4 regions of the Desulfuromonas acetoxidans DSM 684 genome follow, and region 1 is predicted to be linked to each of the others. Evidence: riboswitches for the same ligand, from Rfam matches in the RefSeq annotation. Region 1 holds a riboswitch; each other region holds the start of a gene.
The links. Region 1 has a riboswitch for cobalamin ahead of DACE_RS07450 (TonB-dependent receptor plug domain-containing protein). Riboswitches for the same ligand answer to the same signal wherever they lie in the genome.
Positions count from the first base shown of each region.

Region 2: it holds a riboswitch for cobalamin, as region 1 does, so the genes downstream of both, DACE_RS15130 (TonB-dependent receptor plug domain-containing protein) here and DACE_RS07450 (TonB-dependent receptor plug domain-containing protein) in region 1, are expected to answer to the same signal.
Region 3: it holds a riboswitch for cobalamin, as region 1 does, so the genes downstream of both, metE (5-methyltetrahydropteroyltriglutamate--homocysteine S-methyltransferase) here and DACE_RS07450 (TonB-dependent receptor plug domain-containing protein) in region 1, are expected to answer to the same signal.
Region 4: it holds a riboswitch for cobalamin, as region 1 does, so the genes downstream of both, DACE_RS08100 (TonB-dependent receptor plug domain-containing protein) here and DACE_RS07450 (TonB-dependent receptor plug domain-containing protein) in region 1, are expected to answer to the same signal.

Region 1 is NZ_AAEW02000007.1:146,484-152,307, forward strand. Features, by position in the region: gene DACE_RS07445 (alpha/beta hydrolase) at 1-749, opposite strand, end outside; cobalamin riboswitch at 983-1,165, shown strand; gene DACE_RS07450 (TonB-dependent receptor plug domain-containing protein) at 1,293-3,179, shown strand; gene DACE_RS07455 (flavin reductase family protein) at 3,296-3,838, shown strand; gene DACE_RS07460 (PEP-CTERM sorting domain-containing protein) at 4,031-4,651, shown strand; gene DACE_RS07465 (hypothetical protein) at 4,852-5,577, shown strand.
Region 2 is NZ_AAEW02000025.1:14,554-20,377, reverse strand. Features, by position in the region: gene DACE_RS15140 (hypothetical protein) at 283-1,155, shown strand; gene DACE_RS15135 (putative manganese-dependent inorganic diphosphatase) at 1,368-3,023, shown strand; cobalamin riboswitch at 3,303-3,484, shown strand; gene DACE_RS15130 (TonB-dependent receptor plug domain-containing protein) at 3,607-5,562, shown strand; gene DACE_RS15125 (carbonic anhydrase) at 5,642-5,824, opposite strand, start outside.
Region 3 is NZ_AAEW02000019.1:42,984-48,807, reverse strand. Features, by position in the region: gene DACE_RS13935 (inorganic phosphate transporter) at 1-745, shown strand, start outside; gene metE (5-methyltetrahydropteroyltriglutamate--homocysteine S-methyltransferase) at 817-3,114, opposite strand; cobalamin riboswitch at 3,144-3,330, opposite strand; gene DACE_RS13925 (anaerobic ribonucleoside-triphosphate reductase activating protein) at 3,388-3,975, opposite strand; gene nrdD (anaerobic ribonucleoside-triphosphate reductase) at 3,972-4,130, opposite strand; gene DACE_RS13915 (ribonucleoside triphosphate reductase) at 4,831-5,824, opposite strand, start outside.
Region 4 is NZ_AAEW02000008.1:57,332-63,155, reverse strand. Features, by position in the region: gene DACE_RS08110 (PEP-CTERM sorting domain-containing protein) at 88-879, shown strand; gene DACE_RS08105 (lysophospholipid acyltransferase family protein) at 1,054-2,880, shown strand; cobalamin riboswitch at 3,005-3,210, shown strand; gene DACE_RS08100 (TonB-dependent receptor plug domain-containing protein) at 3,383-5,509, shown strand; gene DACE_RS08095 (ABC transporter substrate-binding protein) at 5,521-5,824, shown strand, end outside.

The DNA of each region.
Region 1 (5,824 bases):
TCGGGCGCTGCCAGAATAATCTGATTAAACACCGCCTGAGGCGCTTCCTTTTCAATCTCGGCAATGGTCCTGGTCATCAGGCGATTGCCCATGCTGTGGGCAATAATATTGATGCGAGCACCGTCCGCATTGCGAACAACATCAAGAAGAAACTGTTTCAGATAAGGAATCGATTGGCGGACATAGTCTTCATCGCGGTAATAATTGGCCACCGAAAAAGCCCCCTGTGAGGGCCAGCTATAGGTCATGGCAATGCCGGGGAAGCCAAGATCGTAACAAAGTTGCCCGGTTCGTCGTACCGACTCATCAAACGTATTGCTGAAACCATGAATGAAAATCAGGATATCTTCCGTGTTCATCTCCTGGCGCGCCACGCTAAACACTGTGGCGAATTCATCACGGCTCAAATGACGCAAGGTACGAATCGTCACATGCTTGACCGGATCTTCGCTAAACTCAAACTTATACCATTCAGGTCGCTCAATTTCGCCCGGCGCATGGGTTGCCGGGATCGTCACTTGGCACACCCCATAACGCAGATCACCCAATTGGGTGCCAAAAACGTGGTTGGGACCCACCTCACCGGTAGCTTTTCGATTAGTGCCATAGAACACGTCAACCGTGGTCCAGGGCGTTACCACCGGCCTGGGTGCCATTGTGGTCGGAGGTGGTGCGGCACAGCTTGCCAGCATGCAGAGAAAAATGACCGCGAGACAGCGACAAAACAGGATATGAAAGGCGTTTATCATCTGGAAACTTCCTCAAATTGATCACTAAAAACATCGTTACGTAAATTGCCAACGATTAAAGATTATACACAGTTGTGGATCATTTTTGTTTTTTGGATAAAAAATATTCTCCTCAGCAAGCCGAACAATTCAGGGCTATTGATATTACCGCACAGAAACTATTGACATCCATAGGCGTGCCTGATAGACACAATCACAAAATTCGATCCATGACTCATTACGGTTTGATGGATCGACAACAAACGATTTCAGATGCTCTCACGAGCTTAATAGGGAACCCTGTGTAATTCAGGGACGGGCCCGCCGCTGTAACCGAGGACGAAAGCCGCTTGATGTCACTGCCGAAATTCGGTGGGAAGACGTGGCCGGTAGGATGATCCGGAAGTCAGAAGACCTGTCTGAAATTTGGTAATGCGCGCTCCTAAGGCAGGGAGACGTATTGAATGTCTTGTGGATAGAAAAGGGATATCCCAGGTCGATGTGTATTCGGTCTGGGATTTTTTACGCCCGGACCCCAGGAAGATTTTGGGAGGAGCGTACCCCATGAAAACAATGCAATGGAATATCCTGATGGCTGCCCTGCTGTGCGTCATCATGGCCGGGACCGGCAGCGTGTGGGCCGAAGAAGCAGACCAGGAGTATGATCTCGGTCAGATCATTGTCACTGCTGACCGTTATCCGGTCAACGAACAGAAAAGTGCCCGCTTTGTCACGGTGCTGACGGCAGAGCAGTTGGAAGAATCCGGAGGGAACAACGTCATTGATGCCCTCAAGCGCAGTGGCACGCTATCGTACAAATCGTTAGCGCCGCTCGGAGTCAGTCGCATGGGTATGAAAAGCGAAGTCAGCATCCGCGGTTTGGAAGATGGCGAGCTGGTATTAATCAACGGCGTGCCGATTCAAAGCGCCTCCGGAGGCAGTTACGACCTCAACGCCATCGGCCTTGATCAGATCGAGCGGGTTGAAATCCTCAGTGGAGCCGCATCGACCCTGTACGGTGCCGATGCCATGACCGGTGTCATCAACATCATCACCCGCCAACCCGGCCAACAATGTTCCCCCTACGCCAGCGTCGAATTAGGCGAACTCGGTTATCAGAACCACAGCGTCGGTCTGACCAGCGAAAAGCTCAACCTCGGAGCCCGCTATCAGCGCCTTGACGGCATCGATACCATCTATCGTAAATTTTCAGCCAAGAGTCCCTACCGCTATGACATGCAGGCCACCGATCAGCTCTCGGCCAGCCTCAATTACCGTCCGGCAGAGCACTGGACCATCGACTACTTGGTAACAACCATTGAAACCGGCTTTGTTAAACGCTATGACAGTCCGAGCAAGGAGCCGATTTTCTATGATCAAGATCAGGAAAAGCACTTTGCCGACATCCGCTACGAGGCAGACAATGTTGCCGTCAAAGGTTTCTATTCCTTTGATGAGCTGACCAAAAACCAAACATCACCCAGTGCCCCGGAGGAAAAACGCCGCAACTACAACTACGGTTTCAGTGGCGATTACCGTTTTAACGCCTTCAGCCTGAAGCAAACCATCGGTGCAGACATCACCCGCCGGGTGGCCGATTACGACTACTCCTACGGTCGCCACGCCCGTGATGACAGTGCTCTGTTCTGGCAGGTGAAGCGCCCTTTCTTTGAGCGCCTGCTCGTCAGTGCCGGAGCGCGGGAACAATGGATTAATGGCTACGATGGTGCCCGCAACTACAGTCGTTTTCTGCCCAGTGCCGGACTCAACTTCGAGGTAACATCGGCTTTACACCTGTTTGCCAATGCCGGTAAAGCATTTCGCGCCCCCAGTTTCAATGATCAGTATTATTCCACGGCAACCCGCGTCGGCAACCCCGACCTGGAACCTGAAGAGGGTTGGACCTATGAAGCCGGGATGAAATACGACCACCCTGCCATCCATCTGCGTGTGGCAGTGTTCCTGATGAAGTTCGAAGACAAAATCATTTCGTACGAACGCGCTGATGGGATGAACAGCTATTACAACGCCGGTGATTACGAAAACCAGGGCATCGAATGGAAACTGGTCTTCGCTCCCTTTCATCAGGGACAAGGTGTCTGGAAAAATCTGTCTTTTTCAGCGCGCGGTTTTGTCGCCAACCCAAAAGCCGACGATAGCGACGGTGTCCTGACCCAGGTGGGGCCACGGGTCCAGACCGCCTTTGGCATAAAATATCTGGGCCGTCTGTTCACATTCAATGTCGATCTCATCAATCTTAATGACCGCGAAGACGACTTGGAAAGTGAAATCACCGTCAACCTGTACAGCCGGTATCAACTACCGGTGGGTGCTCTCACCTTCAGCGTCGACAACCTGTTCGATGAAGAGGTTGTTACCGGAGGCTCCACCACATCGGAATACTATGGGTTGGGCCGCCTGATCAAAGCAGGCTACGAAATTCGTTTATAGCAGGCCAATTCCCGCCTGGCCATGCGCACTTCTGCCCGCATCGGATTCAGCCATAGGCAATCCGGTGCGGGCACGCTATACTGACGAAGAAATCGCCAACAGAAAAGGTGTGATTCATGGAAGAGATGAATATCCATACGGCCTTTACCCTGCTTGAACCCGGCCCCGTCATCCTGGTAACCACCAACGATGGCCACAAAAACAACATCATGACCATCTCGTGGACCATGGTCATGGACTTCACCCCCAGTTTCGCCCTTACCACCGGTCCATGGAACCATTCTTACGCTGCTTTGAGGCAAACCAGAGAGTGCGTTCTATCCATCCCCACAGTTGACCTGCTTGATCAGGTTATCGGTGTCGGAACCTGTTCAGGCCGCACCACAGACAAATTTTCCGCCTTCGGCCTCACACCTGTTCAAGCGGAGTGTGTCAAAGCACCGTTGATCAAGGAGTGCCTGGCTAATATCGAATGCCGCGTGACGGAAATCATGGAAGATCAACACATTGTTGTCCTCGAAGGTCTCAAAGCCTGGTTCGATAAAGAACGGGAAGAAACACGCACGCTGCACGCAATTGGCGATGGCACGTTTATCGTCGATGGTCAGAGACTGGATCGCCGCGAGATGATGCAACCCAAGCTTCCCGATGGTGTGTAACGCTGCTGGGGCAAAGAAAATCGGGCCATAAAAGCCATTAAAAACCGTCCACAAGCCTGTCGATTTTTTTAACACAAAACGACATGCGCCTAACCACACTAACAAAATCCCTTTCAAATAAACCAGTTACATCTCGGGCATACTTATTGCTAAAATCTATAAATATGATTTTTTTATCTATGGAGGGGCGCAATGAAAAAACTGGTTTTGAGCTTATCTGTCTTCGTGTTATGTGCAATCACTTCTGGAGCAAATGCTTATCTCATCAACCCGTTAACAATTACCGCATCAGATCCTTCGACCTTCAATGGTGATCTCAATTATCTGACCGATAGTTCCTTTCCTTCGGAATGGGGCTACTGGAAAACCAACACCGTGTGGTGGTCACCTGGCCACACAAATGTACCCTACCTTGATATTGACCTTGGAGGGACGTTCCGTATCACTGACGTCGTCATTTCAGTCGACAACAATGATGGCTACACCCTTGATTACCTTGGCAGTGGTTCAACATGGACAAATGCCTTTACAATCGCCAGCACAATGGGTGAGGTCGGCAGCGGCATGGACACCATGAGTACAAAAGACTGGGAAGGGGAATATATCTCTCTGATCGATTTCGCCGCATTTGAAACTCAGGCGTTGCGACTGACCGGCGTTACCCCTTCCGACTATAATTATTCAGTGGGAGAAATTCAAATATTCGGCACCGAAGTCGCGCCGGCACCTGTTCCCGAGCCCTCAACCCTTCTTCTGTTGTGTGGCGGCCTGTTCTGTCTCATCTGTTACAGTCGCAAACACATAAAAAGCTAAAATTGTAAATTTTTTCGACACACACCCAAAAAGCGGAGCCGAACCTGGCTCCGCTTTTTTCAGTTTCAGGAACATCACTACTCCACCCCACCATGAGTATGAACTATCCAAGATTAAAGAATCTCCTGTAACCTGTCGATAAAACGTAGAATAGCACTCGTTTAACAACAGGGAGATGGCATTTTGAGCCAGAGTTCGTCATGGCGAAACGTATTGAGCCACACACCCCTAAGTGGGTAGAACCGATCATTGAGTATCAACGTCTTGCCGACAGATATCAAACAGTCGAAGAGCGCGCGGAAAACGAGCGAAAAAAAAGTAACGCCTCAAAACGTCCGGAACGACGCTTTATTGCCCTGCGCAAGCTGGTGAGCACGCTGAAAAAAAATCACAGTTTTTCCCGCCTCGACTACCCGAGTGCCGAAAGCGAGATTCGCCGGCTTGGAGTGGAAAAAATTCAAAACGACCTGGCGGACCTTCTCACGGGCCTCGAACTTACACCAGCAGCGGCCACACAGATCGTTCAACGCGTTTTAGAGCATTCGTCCCTCTTTCAGTTGATACCAACCACTGCGACCGCACAACTGGACCATCTGCTGTATGTCAACCTCAGCCCGGGGTTAAAGGTCCTAAGCTTAATGGTGACCGGCATCACAATCCCGCTTATCGACTTATCGTGTCTCGCTTTGGTTGAACGCTGCCAGAAAGGGCGTCTCATGGCCAGTCATAACAATTTATTACTGACCGTCAGTCACAAAGAGACCCCATCAAACAAGATTAAACTTCAAGAAAGCTTCGAGATAAGCCTTTCGATTGCCACCGGTGTGATCGAAATCGACGACAGCAGTCGTCGGGCCTTTGTGTTCCAACGAGGCGACACCTCTTTTGCGCTGTACGCCGACAAACAGATCAATATCGAAATTTAGCAGGCTGTTGAAAAACAGCCTGTGGAGCCCATGGATGGGCAACCAAAATCAAGGACAGGTTTTCAAATCCTTGATTTTGTAAGCAAGACGGAAATCGCATTTTCGACTTGCGTCATTGAAAAGGCCCCGGATGGGACTTTTTCAACATCCTGTTAGTCGTCACGTAGTGGTTCCCATTCTTTTCGAAATCGGTGTAGACTGAAAGCACATGAACCCTCACCATCTCCCGCCAAATAAAAGGGAATCA
Region 2 (5,824 bases), on a different contig from region 1:
GAAGATGAAGCAGACCCCAGTCTTCTTTAGGTTGACAGATAGACAAGAAAATAAAAATGAATGAAGAGTAATTTATGCTAGTTTATGTTTCTGGTGTTGGCAAGGGGTAAATAGACATTGCTCCAGCAGATGGTTCTTGCAAAAGGCCCTGGTGGTTATTTTTTGAAAGATAGCGCACACTGGTGTGAGAGAACCGCCCTTGAATTTCAACCATACTTTGAAGGAGAGAGCGTTGTTGAAACATGGCCGTGGGCGTGGACTTGCCCCGTTGAGATCTCTGTTATGTTAAACGCACTGGTCATACTGGTGCTGCTACCTGTGACCGGTTTATTTCTAGGCTGGTTGCCGTGGGCGGAGGAAAACTCTTCATTCGCAACGCTGTTGGCAGCCACCGTCATGATTATCTTGGCGTCGTTATTGGTCAGCGCCTGGATTAACGTGGAAAAATCGTCCGCGGGTGCAGCTCATTCCCTTTTATGGCGACCATTGACGATCAATTTGCTGTTATTGGCTCTGCTTCTTGCCTATCATCGTTACGATGACGGTGTCCATCCCGTATTGACCGTGGTTGTCGGCGCTGTGATGCTGAGCTCAGCCAGTTTGCTTGGGATTGTTACGGCACGGGGGCTGAAGCATCCCACTGAGCTGATTCCGGTGTGTGTGGTTGCGGCCTGGGCTGATTTGTGCAGTATTACTGCCGGCCCAACCCACGCCATGGTTGGCAAAATCACTGACTACTACTCTTCGGGGCAGCAGGGCCCAGCTCCTCTTGCTGATGCATTGCTGATTAAAACACTGGTGCCGAGAAGCGCTCTTCCCGTGCCTTTGTTCGGTGTTGCTGACTGGATCATTGTCGCGTTTCTCAGCGCTGCACTGGTCCGTTTGAAGTTGTGTCCCGGTCCTGAGTTGGCGCAATTTTCAATTGGAGCGTGGCTTCCATTCAAGTACGTGCATGTTGCTCCGCTGTCGCTGTGGCTTGCTCTGACCTGTGCTCATCTCAGTGGTCGATTTATCCCGGCACTTGTGCCCATTTGTGCCTTCGTTCTGATCTGGGTGTTGGTCCGTTATCCCCAATCCCGCCGTCTAAGCCGTCGTGAACTGTTGTTGACCGGCTTGTTTCCGCTGTTGATGACCCTTGGTGTGACGCTGTTGTAAGCGCCTGATAATAGATTTTTTATCTGAGGTAAGTCTGATGAGTAGATCGTATTTGTACAAAGGTAATTTTTGCTCATCGCATCAGGAAGATCGTGTTATATAGGGGGCGTTCGGCTTTTTAAACCCGTTTGGGAAAGAAAAAGCTGTTTACACGATAAATTAACAAACAGAAACCTAAATACAAGATTGACGATAATCAGCAGGAGATTTACATGCCACAACAACGTGTCTACGTCATTGGCCATATGAACCCGGATACGGATTCGGTGTGCAGTGCCATTGCCTATGCCCGTCTTCGCGCCGCTCAGGGACTGGATGGTGTTCAACCGGCACGCGCCGGCAATATCAATCGCCAGACCGAATTTATTTTAGAAGAATTGGCTGTGCCACAACCGGAACTGTTGCTTGATGTCTCTCCACGTATTCGCGATATCATTGGCGAACAACAGCCGGTGACGATTCCGACAACAGCGCCCTTGTCACGCGCTCTGGAACTGTTTCATCTGCATAATGTCCGCATTTTGCCGGTGGTTGATGACAAGCGTTGCCCGCAGGGGATTCTCTATCTCAAGAAGGTTTCTGAGCGCTTTTTAGTACCGAGTCAGGAAAAAGAGTTGCGCCGAGTGTCTGCCTCGCCCCGATCAATTTGTCAGTGTCTCAAAGCCACAGCTCTCAATGAGGTGGACTTTGATGAACTCGAAGAGTTGAACCTCTATGTGGCGGCAATGGCCGAGCCGACCTTTGCCGAAAAGATGGCCGATCAGGATATGCGCAAAATGATTCTGATTGCCGGAGACCGTATTGATATCCTGCGTCTGGCCGTCGAACGTGCGGTGCGGGTGTTGGTAGTTGTCGCTGATCTGGATATCCCGCCGGATATTCTTGAGTTGGGGCGCAAGAACAATGTAACGATCCTGTCTACCTCCTTTGACAGTGCTACCAGTACCTGGCTGACGCGGCTGGCGACGCCGGTTGGACATCTTGCCGAGACAGATTACATCACGTTGCGTCGTCAGGACCGCGTCGATGAACTGCGTGTCAGTCTGACGCATAGCGTGGTCCCCGGTGTTGTTATCGTCAATGACACCGGCCAGGTCGAAGCGGTGGCCACCAAAAGTCATCTGCTGCGCCCTTCGGATGTCAAACTGATTCTTGTCGATCACAATGAACTGTCGCAGGCCGTGGCTGGAGCGGACAAGGTCGAGATCCTTGAAGTGGTGGACCATCACCGGTTGGGCAGTTTTCAGACCGATAAGCCGATCCGTTTTATCAATCAGCCTGTCGGCAGCACCTGTACCCTGGTGGCAACGTTGTATCAGAACGCGGGAATTACCCCTGACCCGGCAACGGCAGGGCTGATGCTGTCCGGTTTGCTCTCCGATACCGTGGTGATGAAGTCGCCGACGACAACTGAGGTGGATCGTGACATTGCCGAATGGCTCGGTCAGCTCTCTGGCCTTGATCCACAAGAGTATGGCCGACGCATTTTTGCCTCAAGTAGTGCCATGAGCGCTTATGATTCGCTGGAGAAGGTGATTACCACGGACTTCAAAGTATTCAGCGCGTCCAGCTGCCAGTTTGGTATTGGTCAGGTGGAAGTGGTTAGCTTCCATGAGTTTCATGGCTTGAAGGAAGAATTGAGCGCTGAGCTGGAAAAACTTCGTGAAAAACGTGATCTGGGGATGGCTGGTTTGCTGGTGACCGATATCGTTGCCGGAAACAGTGAATTGCTGGTCGCAGGAGACCGACAACTGGCGTTTATGATCGGCTACCCACAACTCGGAGATAATCTGTTCGAATTGCGTGGTGTCTTGTCACGTAAGAAGCAACTCATTCCCCACTTGTTACGTGTGTTAGGTGCTGCTTAACTGTTTGGGGCAGGCAGAGACTCGTGAAGGTGTTTGTGTGCGTCAAAAAAAAACCCGTGAAGGAGGGGCATCACGGGGTAAAAGCTTTGGTGAACCCAAAGCAACATCTTATTAGGCTAGCGAATATCTAAGGAGAAGACAACTTAAAATTTAACCACATTTTCTAATGAATTTATGGGTGGTTGTTCATCTTAGACTGTCAATATTTTTGGTTGTTCAGAACCTTTTGTGATTGGCGTTACTTTGGCCTTGACAGGGGGTGGCGGTGTTCTTAAGGTGTCTGCGCTGAAAGTTTCAGGTGCTTGTTGCAAGCACAATAGGGAATTCCGTGAAATTCGGGAGTGGGCCCGCCGCTGTAACCAGGGACGATCAACACATTTGGCCACTGACTTAGAGTCGGGAAGGCGTGTTGAGACGGAAGATCTGGAAGCCAGAAGACCTGCCTGAAACGCAATGGTTGCAACTTTCGTGGCGAAAGTTGAAGCAATAAAGTATCACGGGAGATATGGGATAACCCCGGATCGATGTTTTGTATCGGTTCGGGGTTTTTTGCGCTCCGGACACAAACCTGTAGGAGGCTTGTATGAAGAAGAGGCTTGTGCTGGGCGTAATGCTCGCTCTGTGGGCACAACTGGGCTGGGCGGAGCCGACGACGCAGTCGTTGAATGATGTTGTTGTCACTGCAACCCGCACCACCGGCAATTTGCAGATGGTGGGCGGCACTTCGGTTGAAGTGATTACTGCTAAGGATATTGAAGCGCGTCATCTGACAACGGTCACCGAAGTTTTGCAGACCGTTCCCGGTTTGCAATTATCCAACAACGGCGGCATGGGTGCGCCGAGCAAGGTGTTTATCCGTGGGGCTGATTCCAAAAACACCCTGCTGTTGATTGATGGCATTGCCGCTAATGACCCGACAGATGTGAACCGCGGCGCTGATTTTTCCAATATCCTGTTAGATAATGTCGAGCGCATTGAGATTGTTAAAGGGCCGATGAGTGTTCTTTACGGCAGTAATGCCACGGCAGGCGTGATTAACATCATCACCCGATCCGGTTCACAAGGTGTCCACGGTTATGCCGGTGTCGAGGCGGGAACGTACAACACCAAAAAGTTTTCCGGTGGTCTGAATGGCTCACTCGGCAACAGTGATTTCTCTTTGGCGGTTTCACGTTTGACCAGCCAAGGTTATTCCATAGCCAACGCCGACAATAACGACATCCCCCATGCCGGAAACACCTCGGAAGACGATGAATGGGAGAATACGACCTTCAGTGGCAAGTTTGATGCACCGTTGTGTGCTGCAGCCACTCTTACCGGTGTGATTCGCTATGCCGATGCTGAAATGGATCTGGATGACTGGGGTAGCGGCTATGCTGGTGACCGCTTTGATTATGACCCTATGCTTTGGTCGTATGTCGCCGCTCCTGATGGAAAAAAAGAGAATTCTCTGGAAACCCGACGTCTGTTTACCCGCCTCAACCTTCATGCCCTGTTGTTTGATGGTCAGGTGATCTCGGATGTCGATTACAAGTTCAGTCGTCAGGAGCGTGATGCCTATGATAATGACGATAACGATTCCTACGACTATCTCGGCAAGACCGATGAGTGGAGTTGGCAGGCAACCTGGCAGGTGGTTCCGTCCAATCGCCTTACGGCCGGCATCGGCTATTTAAGCGAAAGCTCTGAAAGTTCTTCTGCTGACGAAGAAGATGCCGAAACCCTCAGTGTCTGGCTTCAGGATCAATTTACCATGGGTGGTCTCGATCTCATTGCCGGGCTTCGTTATGATGACCACGATCGCTTTGGCGGCAAAAGCACCTGGCGTATTGCTCCTGCCTATCAGATTGAAGCAACCGGTACCACGGTGCGCGGCAGCTATGCCACCGGTTTCAGAACGCCTTCTTTGTATGAACTCTACTCTGCCTATGGTGATGAAGATCTTGATCCGGAAAAAAGCCGTTCTTGGGAACTTGGCGTGGATCAAAACCTGTTCGGAGATCAGGTTGTCGCCAGTGTGACTTGGTTTCGCACGATCTTTGAAGACCGAATTGATTGGGATTCTTCGCGTGTTATTCCTGGAATGGCTTGGCCTGGCGGATATGCTCAGCTAGATGGTGAAAGTGAAACCGAAGGTGTGGAAGTTGCTTTCCATTTGTTTGCTGACAAACCGTTGAGTTGTCGTCTCGATTACACGTACAACGATACCGAAGATCCGGATGGCGCCCGCATGTCACGTCGTCCCCTGCATAAGGTTCATGCCGGGATACGGTATGCAATTGGAGATTTCAGTTGCAACGTGGATGGTTATTGGGTTGATGAGCGTGAAGCGATTAGCAGTGCTCTTGATGAAAATGGCAACGCGGTTGAAACACTTGATGCGTATGTATTGGTCAATCTCGCCGCAGATTACGATGTCAATGACAACCTGACCTTGTATGCGCGAATCGATAATTTGTTTGATGAACACTACGAAGAAGCCTGGAGTTACGCGACTGCAGGTCAATCCTTTTATCTTGGAGGCAAGGTTCGATTTTAAGAATTTTGCAGCGCAATAGAAATAAAAAAAGCCGCTTCGTGACGAGGCGGCTTTTTTTTATGCGAATTTTTGCGTCTTTTTATTCTGGATGGTTCACCAGAACCTCAAATTCACCACTTTTCGGATTATAGCTGAGCAGCGCACCGGTCTGGATATCGACATACCATGCCTGCAACGAAAGGGTTCCTGCTTCAACGCGTTTGAGAATTTGCGGGAAGGTCAGAAGGTTTTCCAGCGACAACAGGATCGAAGCCTGTTCACA
Region 3 (5,824 bases), on a different contig from region 1:
TGTGCTGATTTTGCTCGCCGCCGGCCTGATCTACAATGCCCATTGCAAACATCGCGTTATGTCCGGCGAAGCGGAAAAAGAGAAAATTTTCAACCTCAAGTCCGTTGAAGAACCACTAACAGCCATTGAGACAACCTTTGAACACATGGGCCTGTTACTCGACGAGATCCGCACCTCACTGGACAGCACCCTTGAAGCTCTGTTTCGTGAGAACCCGGATCAGTTGCGCGTACAGCGCAAGCGGGTGAAAAAGATTCAGCGCTGGTCCAATGTCATCAGCGCCAATGTTTTCAAAGCCATGCGCGTGCTCAGCCAAACGGGACTGGCGGTTTCCAACAAGTACCCTCAGACCATCCGCCGCATGCAGAAACTCTCCGACGGCCAGCGTGATATTGTTCTGCGCTCTTATCGTCATGTCGGCAACCATCACAAAGGCTTGCTGCCGGTACAGATTGAGGAGCTGCAGCAAGTGCGCGAACTGCTCAACGAAATCCTCACGGAAGTGGAAGAAACATTCCACCGCCGTCGCACCGCCGACCTCGACAGTCTGCGCCGAAAAGATGAACAACTGCGCACCCTGGCCGCCATGCTTGACGAAAAGCAGGCACTGCGCATTCACGACAATTCGTCGAAAACGCGTTTGAGTATCCTTTACTATGCCATCGTCGGTAATGCGATGATGCTGTCGAAACAAAACCTTGAATTGCTGGAAATTTTCGAGCAATCGTTCGGTGAAATTGATTAACAGGGTGGTGAAAAATCCTTACTGAATCTAAAAAAACCCCACATCTTTCGATGCGGGGTTTTTTAGTGCAATCAGTCCGCCGTCCGGCAACTCTGCTGATCCTGTTCCACCCTCTGTCGCACCTGATGGGCTGCCGAGACCATATTGCGCAGCGCTGCGCGCACTTCCGGCCATTGGCGGGTTTTCAGGCCGCAGTCCGGGTTGATCCACAATTTCTCTTTCGGCACCACCTCCAGTGCCCGCCAGATCAGATCGATCAGTTCCGCCACTTCGGGTACACGCGGGCTGTGGATGTCATAGATGCCCGGCCCGATCTCGTTGGGATACTCAAGGCGACGGAAACCTTCAAGCAGGTCCATGTTGCTGCGGCTGGCCTCAATGCTGATCACATCAGCATCCATGGCGGCAATCCAGGGCAGAATGGTATTGAAATCGCTGTAGCACATGTGGCTGTGAATCTGTGTGGTGTCGGCTACACCCGCGCTGGTAAGGCGAAAGCAATCCACGGCCCAGCGCAGATAGGTTTCGGCTTCGTCCTTGCGCAGCGGCATCCCTTCACGCAGGGCGGCTTCATCGATCTGGATCAACTGAATCCCGGCCTGTTCCAGATCCTGCACCTCGTCGCGCACGGCCAAAGCCAGTTGTCGGCACACGACATCGCGCGGCAGATCGTCGCGAACAAAGCTCCAGCACAGCATGGTCACCGGGCCGGTGACCATCCCTTTGATGGGTTTGTCGGTCAGGCTTTGAGCGTAGCGAATCCATTCTACGGTGATGGGGCGCGGTCGCGACACATCGCCGTAAATGATCGGCGGCTTGACGCAGCGGCTGCCGTAACTCTGCACCCAACCGTGTTCGCTGAAGCAGAAGCCATCCATCTGCTGGCCAAAATACTCAACCATGTCGTTGCGCTCCGGCTCACCATGCACCAGCACGTCCAGGCCCAGTACGTCCTGTTCACTGACGGCATTGTGAATCTCCGACTGCATGAACGTGCGATAAACCTGTTCGCTGACCTCGCCGCTCTGATAGCGACGACGCATGAGGCGGATGGCGCGGGTTTGTGGAAACGATCCGATTGTTGTGGTCGGCAGCAACGGCAGGTGCAGCCACTGGGCCTGTTGCGGACGGCGCAACGCGTAGGCTGTGCGTGTGTGCATCGCATCGCAGACCTGGGCGGCTCGCTGACGGACCAGAGGCCGCTCCACCCGCGAATCACTGCGGCGACAGTTCTGAATGCGGTCACTGCCACGCAGCAGTGCTTCGTGGTCGCCGTCATCGAGCAAGTGGGCCAGCAAGGCGACTTCGCGGCACTTCTGCACGGCAAAGGCCAGCCAGCTTTTGATGGCCGGATCGAGCTGCTGCTCCTGAAACAGGTCCACCGGCACGTGGAGCAGGGAGCTGGTGGAGCCAATCATCAGCCGCTCGTCACCAATCATGTTGCGCAACCTGTCGAGCCGCTCCCGGCTGCAACGCAGATCGTTCTTCCACACATTGCGTCCCTCGACGATCCCGGCGGAGACCATCATGCTTGTTGGCAACTGTTGAATGATTTCAGTCAAGTGCGACTCGTTGCGCAACACATCAAGATGGATGGCATCGCAGCCGCTGGCCGCGATTAACGGCACGGCCTCATCCAGGCGACCAAAGTAGGTGGCCAACAGCACTTGGCACGATCCGGCCGCCTTCTTGAGCTGTTGCCAGGTCGTTGTGGCCTGTGCTTTGCCTTCCAGAGACAGGTCAGTACACAGTACCGGCTCATCGATCTGAATCCAGTCGCACAGCGGTGCCAGCCGTTGAATCATCTGGCAATACACATCAAGAATTTGCGGCAGGAACTCCCAGCGATTAACGCCGTCTTCCTGTTTGCTCAAAGAGAGAAAGGTGATCGGTCCGATCAGAACCGGTTTGGGCCGCAACCCCAGAGCCAAGGCCTGGTGGGTTTCGTCGAGCAGTTTGCGCGATGCCAGTTGGATGTTGGTCTGGGCGGAAAATTCCGGGACCAGGTAGTGGTAATTGGTATCAAACCACTTGGTCATTTCCATGGCCGGGATATTGCGTTGCGCATCGCCACGCGCCATGTGGAAATAGGTGGTCAGGTCGACATCACCGTTCACCGTACCGAAACGGGGCGGCACCATGCCGAGCATGCAGGCGGTATCAAGCATCTGGTCATAAAGGGAAAAGTCACCAACCGTGACCAGAGATAAACCGTTGTCGTACTGATAGCGCCAGTTCTGCTCACGCAGAGTTTCGGCGCAATGCAATAATGCTTCGGCGCTGCTTTCGCCACGCCAGTAGGCCTCCAGGGCCCTTTTCAATTCTCGCCCACGACCAATCCGTGGGAAACCTAAAACATGTGCTTCCATTGACGTTCTCCTGTCTGAAACGCGAGACAAATGATTGTGTGTGAACAGGACGTCTTCTGGCTTCCGGCTCCCGTGATCCTGCGCCCTTCCGGTTGATATCAACCGTGGTGGCAGGGGGATTATCTATGCCGGTTACAGCGGCGCGCCCGCGACGGATTTTCACCGTCTTCCGTTTCCTGTTCGCCTTGGCGGATGCTTGATCCGCCTCCTCATGTGTTTTGTTTGCACACCTCCTTACCTTGATTTTCGCAAGCGATCCATTACGAAGCCAGGTTAACTGCGCATGGTTTGCAGCACCAGGGTTTCTCCCCACGACTCCACCAATGCTTGCATCTGTTCTAACCGACCCTCTTCACGCAACCACGGATCAACTGTGGTACGAAACTGATGGGCCACACCACTGGCGCGCAACAGCTCCGCGCTTTGCCGTGCCTGTTCTCCACTGGCGGGACATTTGGTGATCGTTTCGTAGTCGTCAAACGGGGCTTTCAAGTCCATGCCCACCCAGTCGCACAGCGGCAACAGAGCCCGCAGGCGGTCGGAATACGCACCATTGGTATGCAGGGCCACTTTCATGCCCAGCTCTTTGACGGTGTGCATGGCATCAATCAACGCTGTTTGCGCGGTGGGTTCACCGCCGCTGAACACGATGCCGTCGAGCAATCCGCGACGTTGTTGGATGAACGCCACCACCTGTTGCCAATCGAGCTGTTGTTGGCCCTGCTCCGGGATCAGTGCGGCATTGTGGCAGTAGTGGCAATGCCAGGGACAGCCCTGGCAATAGACCACTGCTGCCAGTTCACCGGGAAAATCGATGGTGGTGCAGCGGGTCAGGCCGCCCACCTGTAAAGCGGAACTCAACGGGTGCGTTCCTCGTTGAAGAAGCAGCGTTGCTGGTGTTCGGACTTTTTGCCAGAGTTGAAGGAACTTACCGGGCGGTGGTAGCCCATGACGCGGGTCCAAACTTCGCAGGGTTGGCGTTGGCTGTCATCGATCTGATTTTGGTTTTCTTTCATGGTTTGGCTCCTTTGTTGTTTGTTGTGTTCTTTTGTTTAAGTTCACAGTCTCAAGGCCAAGATCTAAGTCAAGGTCAGGGTCGCCGGGATTCGCCCCGGCAGGCGACATCCTTTTGACTTGCCGCTCAAAAGGATGCAAAAACCGGCTGAACTTCTCCTGAACCTGGATTCACCGACACTGAGTCGATTTCCGTGATGCTTTGCTTATCCGGCTCGCCGCCCTTTAGGTCGACGAATCGTGCGACTCATCATCCTTGGCGTAAAACCGTGATAACGCTCTTTCGTCTTTCTTTATCTCTGGTGTGGCACCGATCTAACGGGCGGGACGGTGCCCGCCCTACGCCTGTGGGTTATTTTGCACCCCAGCCCTCCAGCTTAGCACCGAGGGAACCCGTAGGGCGCATTGGGGTTGTTATTGATCAGGTGAACGAGAGGTGTTGCTTGAAATTTTTTGCGTCAGCAAGGCAGAGGGAGGAGCCATAGTGATTCTATGGCGACGACCGATAACGCTGCTGACGTGAAAAAGATCTGCAACAACTTCGTGAAGTCTGATTGATGACAGCCCCTTGGGAGTCGATTTTGCGCCACTTTTGTCGACGCAAAATGTGGCCCGACGTGTGGGCGCGGAAGCCCACGTCACGTGCGTACCAACATCGCGAACGGATGTCGTTGCATTGACGCCCTTCCCTCAACAGACAATTTAACTGTTCGCTTGCGCTAACTCCTCATCACACAGCGGACAAAACGGATGCTCTCCAGCCAGATAGCCGTGTTTCGGGCAGATGGAGAATGTCGGCGTAATGGTCAAATAGGGGATGCGGTAATTTTCCAGCACCCGTCTGACCAGCTTTCGGCAGGCTTCGGGGCTACCGATAGGCTCGCCCATGTACATGTGAAACACGGTGCCGCCGGTGTATTTGCGTTGCAGGGTTTCCTGCAGCTCCAGCGCTTCGAACGGATCATCGCTGAAGCCGACCGGCAGTTGCGATGAGTTGGTGTAAAACGGCGCATCGGTTGTTCCGGCCTGGATCATATCCGGGAAACGCTTTTTATCCTCGCGGGCAAAGCGGTAGGTAGTGCCTTCTGCTGGCGTGGCTTCGAGGTTGTACATGTGGCCGGTCTGTTCCTGATATTCCACCATGCGTTGCCGCACGTGATCCATAAAACGGATGGCAAACAGCTGGCCCTGTTCGCTGGTGATGTTGTCCTGATCATCTGTGAAGTTGCGGATCATCTCGTTAAGACCATTGACACCGATGGTGGAGAAATGGTTGCGCAGGGTGCCGAGATACCGTCGCGTGTAGGGGAACAGGCCCTGATCCATCTGACGCTGAATGGTTTTGCGTTTGACTTCCAGGCTGGTGCGCGCCAATTCAAGAAGTTCGTCAAGACGGGCGAGCAATCCGGCCTCATCCCCGGCAAACTGATAACCAAGACGGGCGCAGTTGATGGTGACCACACCGATGGAACCGGTCTGCTCGGCGGAACCGAACAGACCATTGCCGCGTTTGAGCAGTTCGCGCAAGTCGAGCTGTAAGCGGCAGCACATGGAGCGCACCATGTTGGGTTGCAGCTCCGAATTGAGGAAATTCTGGAAATACGGCAGGCCGTACTTGGCGGTCATGCTGAACAGCCGCTCGGCGTTTTCGCTCTCCCACGGAAAATCCGGCGTCATGTTGTAGGTGGGGATGGGA
Region 4 (5,824 bases), on a different contig from region 1:
TAAGACACTGACGTAAAAATAAGTCTCATCGACATCGTTAAAGGTCTGCAGAACGGCTCACCTCACTCTTTTAAGGGACGTTCAACAATGAAAAACCTCTGTATCTCGGCTTTGATTCTCCTTATGGCTGGCCTGACTGCTGCCCCCGCCTCGGCCACACCTCTGGGAAATGACATTACGATCTTCGACGGCAACGCAACCAGCGCAGCTTGGTATGGAACAGGTGAAGATCAGGAAGTTGAACCGGGGATGGTCAAGAATCAGGTCTGGGATCTGGAAGCTTTTTTCATTGATAGCGAAAACACCTTGTCTTTGTCCGGTGGATTTAATTTTTCGACAGGTGTCAACGGCTATACCTCCGGCGATATTTTCATCGCTGTTGTCGACTCTGAAAATGATCTCCCCGCTTACGGCGACATCCACCGTTCAGACACCGATGGCAACAACACCCATATCGGCAGCTACGGCTATAACTTTGTCCTTGATCTCGATATGGCAACGGGATCTTACACGGCTTATCAACTGGATGAGACAAGTGTGCTGCAAACCGCTTACTATCAGCAGAACGAAGGTTCCAGTCCATGGCAGTATAATGCTGAAGATAATGACGATGCCGCATTGCTTACCGGCTCTTTTGCTTTTCTCGACAGCAATCTTAATGACACGGTTACCGCCTTTGAAGGGGAAACCCATTATCTGCTCACCGGCTTTGATCTATCGTTCCTCGGTCATGGTTCGGAATTCTATTCCCACTTCACCATGGGCTGCGGTAATGACAACTTGATGGGACACGGCGTTGTTGTTCCCGAGCCCGGTACCTGGCTGCTTTTGGGCGCCGGACTGATCGGATTGGCTTTGGCTCGGCGACGCAACAGCTAATTACAGACAAAATACAACCTGTAAAAAAAAAGCGAACCGCATCTTTCAGTGCGGTTCGCTTTTTTTATCTTTAGCCGTCCCCGTTATCCTCAACAAAACCTAATCCGATTTCAACCTGTTTCCAACACGCTCCTGTTTATATGACGGATCACCCAAATCGCAGGATGGAGCGATATGATCGGAACAGACAATACTCTGGCGAGTCCTTTTCTTCTTTCGCGACAACCCGTTTCCAGTGTCCCGGCGCGGTTGAAAAAACCTTTGTTGATGATGGCGGAACACCTGCTGGGCCTACAGCGTTGCCAGCGACTTTACGACCGGGTCAGCGCCCAAGACACTGAGATCTCTTTCGCCGAACAGGCATTGAACACCCTTGACGTTCGTTATCAGTTGAGCGACCACGAACAGGCACGCATCCCAACCTCAGGGCCATGCATCCTGATTGCCAACCATCCGTTCGGCGGTATTGAGGGGCTGATCCTCATGGCCTTACTCGGCAAAGTGCGCCCGGATTTCAAGGTGATGGCCAACTTCATGCTCAGCGGCATTCCGCAATTGCGCGATCAGCTGATCAATGTCGATCCGTTTGGTGGCGCTGACGCGGCCCGCACCAACCTGACCCCATTACGTCAATCGTTGAACTGGTTGAAACAAGGCGGCATGCTGGTGATCTTTCCTGCCGGAGAAGTGTCCTCCCGTCAAGCGACGGGCGAGATAACTGATCCGGTCTGGAGTTCGACCCTGCCGCGCCTGGTCCGTCGCAGTAAGGCCCCGGTACTCCCCGTGTTCTTTCCCGGTGAAAACGGGGCGTTGTTTCAATGGGCGGGACGCCTTCATCCACGCCTGCGTACCCTGCTGTTGCCGCACATGTTGTTGAACAAAGCAGGACAAACCTTGCCACTGCGCATCGGCAATCTGCTGCCCAGCAAAAAACTGATCGGCTTTGCGACCAGTCAGGAGTTAAACAACTATCTGCGTCTGCGCACCTATGGCCTGAACCTGGCAACGAACACCCGCGCAAAAACCGTGGCCAAATCAGAAAACGACGAGCCGCAGCCCATTTCCGCGCCCCGGCCTGCTGAGACCCTGAAAAACGAAATTGCCGCCCTGCCCGAGGCGCAGCACCTGGTGCACAGTGGTGACTTTGCCGTCGTCGAATTCACTGCGGCACAAGCCCCTGGGCTCCTCAACGAAATCGGCCGATTGCGGGAAGTCACCTTCCGCGATGTGGGTGAAGGAACCGGCCACAGCATTGATCTTGATCGTTTTGACGAAACCTATACCCACCTGTGCTTGTGGAACCACAAACAAGGCGAGCTGGTCGGCGCCTACCGCATCGGACGGGTGGATGACCTGCTCGGCCACTACGGCGCCGAAGGCCTCTACACCTCAACGCTGTTCAATTTTCAACCGCAACTTTTGGAGCGGCTGCACAACGCCCTGGAGCTGGGACGCTCGTTTATCCGCCCGGAATACCAGCGCTCTTATGCACCATTGCTGCTACTGTGGAAAGGGATCGGTCATTATCTGGTCAACAATCCACATTACCGTTACCTGTTCGGCCCGGTGAGTATCTCCAACGACTACACCGCCAACTCGCGCCACCTGATGGTCGACACGTTGACACGCTACTTCATGGTTAAGGAATGGTCCGGGCTGGTATCGCCGCGCCTGCCGGTGCCGGTGACACCGCTGAAGATCCAAGGCCTATCCGCGCAGCAGAGCGACCCGTTGCTGCGCGATATGGACGAGATCTCCGCGCTGATTGCCGACCTGGAGAGCGACAGCCGCGGTATCCCGGTGCTGCTGCGCCACTACCTGAGCCTTGGCGGCAAGCTGCTGGCCTTTAATCTTGATCCGGATTTCGGTCATGTGATTGACGGCCTGCTGCTGGTCGATTTGCAACAGACCGAACGCAAACAGTTGCAACGCTACATGGGACGGCAAGGTTACGCGAACTACCTGGCGGTACAACAGCACCAGACGGCGGCCTGCGCCTGACTCTTTGAGAATTATTTTTTCCCCTAAAAACAAGAAAGCTGTTGCGAGCATCGCCGCAAATCAGCTATACCTATCTCCGCCATGGCCTTTTTGTATACACGACAGGACATAGCTCACAACAATTAAATACGTTCACCACGACAGTGTTCAGCCATAGGAGCCACCAAGCCTCCGCGGCTGCTGAAAAGGGAATCCCGTGAAAATCGGGAACGGACCCACCGCTGTAACCGGGGACAACAATCGCATAACGCCACTGAAGAATGACTTCGGGAAGGCGCGATTGGAGGATGATCCGGAAGTCAGAAGACCTGCTATCGTGGTTTAATGTCAACAGTACCGAAGGGGATGATTCGGTCGACATGCGCAAGGTCAAGGGTCACAATGGGAGCCCGTAACCGTCTGGTTACGGGCTCTTTTTTGTTTTCCACCTCGCCTGATGGTCTGAATCCTCCCCGTTTTTTATCCTATGTATTTTTTGTAATTACTCAGGGAGTGTTTCACCATGAAAAATCGCCACATTATTCGTTATGTCCTTTTTATATGTCTGCTGATTACGACACTGAGTCTCTCCAGCGCGTTTGCCGATGCAACAACGGACAGCATCCGGCTCGATGACATGGTGGTCACCGCCACCCGCTCGGAAAATTCCGCCTTTGCCACGCCGGTGACGATCAGTGTTGTCGATCAGCAAGAGATTCAGGAACAGAACGCCACCACCTTCACCGATCTGCTCGACGGCGTGGCCGGCGTCACCTTGAGCGGCGCCGGGCCGTGGGAAACCACGCCAACCATTCGCGGCATGGGCACCAACCGGGTGCTGGTGCTTTTCGACGGCGACCGCGAGACCAACCTGTGGGCGGGACGCGCGCCGCTGACACCGTTTATCGACAGCAGCGACATTGATCGGATCGAAGTGGTCAAGGGTCCCTCCTCCGTGCTCTATGGCAGCGACGCCCTCGGCGGCGTCATCAACGTCATCACCAAGGAGGTGGCTCTGGCCGATGGCGACACCTGGCAGGCGCAGCACCACATCGGCACACGCTATTCATCGGTGGATGACGGTGTGGTCGGCAATTACACGGTCAACGCCGGTGGTCACGGCCTCGGCATCCGCCTCAATGTGGCGGCCGAGGATCACGACGACTATGAAGTGGGCGATGGCGACGAGCTGCCTCACAGCCAGTTTGAGAATAAAAGCCTCGACTTGAAAACCCTCTACAACATCAACGACCACCACACGGTCAAGGCGGAGCTGCGCATTAACGACATCAACGACATGGGGGTGGCGCAAAAAGACCCGAGCGCGCCGGAATCCCACTTTACCCTGTACAATACCCGCAGCTATAAACTCGGTTATGTCGGCACCGACCTCGGTGCAGTACAGCGTCTGGAAACCCGTGTGTTTCATGTCGATCAGAAACGGCGCTTTGTCGGCGATTTTCCCAACACGGCCAAACAGGTCCACAACCTGAAGCAAAACACCATCGACACCACCGCCACCGGCGGCTCGCTGCAGGCCACCTTTGCGCCGGGACGGAATCAACAGTGGGTCACCGGCCTGGAGATTGTCCATGAAACCACGGATTCCAATGAATCGCAGCAGATCTTCAGCACCACCAACGAATCGCTGAAAAAGCTGCTCACTTTTCAGCCTTTGCCCGACGGCGAACGTGACCATCTGGGGCTGTTTGCCCAGGATGAAATCATGATCAGCGAAGATTGGAGCCTGACCCTCGGCGGTCGCTACGATTACTTTGCCGCCGATGCCGACGATGTCACCATGAGCCAGACCAGCTACGGCAGCAACGGTGCCGCCACAATCGCGTCGGTCAATAAATTTTCCCGCGAAACAGATCAAGCCGTCACATTCAGCCTCGGTTCACTCTACGCCCTGAGCAACACCCTGCACCTGACCGCTAATCTGGCCACAGCGTTTCGTGCTCCGGATCTGTTTGAGCGCTATTCCACCCGTGGCGGCGGCAGTCAGGTGATTATCGGCAACCCGGATCTGGATGCCGAATACACCTACAATGCCGATCTGGGTCTCAAATACCTGTCATCCCGCGCCAGTGGCTATGTCAGTGTGTTTTACAACCGCATTGATGACTACATTGATCTGGTCAAACAGGACAGTTCATTCCTCGGCTCTATTCCCACCTACGGTTACGTCAATGTCGAGGATGCGGAGCTGTACGGCATCGATGCCGAAGCCACCATCAGTCTGACATCACGGCTGGATGTGGAAACGGCCATCGCCTGGGTGGAAGGCAAAGATCGTGACACGAATGATCATCTCAGTGCCATTGCCCCGCTCAACGGCCGCATCGGTCTGCGCTACGCTGCGCCGTTGAGCAACGGCATGCGCTACACCCTGCGCGCCCAGGCCACCCTCTACGACCGTCAACGCAATGTGTCGGACAGCGAAAAAGAGACGCCGGGCTATACCACTGTTGATCTGCATGCCGGGCTCAACCTTGGGGCCTGGGCCATGTTTGACGCCATCGACCTGAACGTCAGCCTCAAAAACCTGCTTGACCGCGGCTACCGCAGCCATCTGCGTTCCAGCCAGGCGACCTGGATCTACGAACCGGGCCGCAATATTGTTGTGGGACTGCAGTGCACCTTTTAACGGATATAACGATGATGCCGTTACGAATCATTGCCAGATGTGTGGTGGTCGGACTGTTGATCATCCTGACCAATTCGTTTGCCGGCGCGGCCACTGATCATCGTGGCTCGCGCACGGTAACGGACCTGGCCGGACGCCACGTGGAGGTGCCCGTTCCGGCCCAGCGGCTGGTGGGCATCCATTCCGCTCTGAGTATGCTGTGCTATCTGAACCTTGCCTCGCAGGTGGTCGGCGTGGAGCAGGAGGAAAAAGATCCGCGTCAGTGGCTGGGTGGCAGCGGCCGCTCCTATCGACTGGCCCATCCCCAGCTCGGCG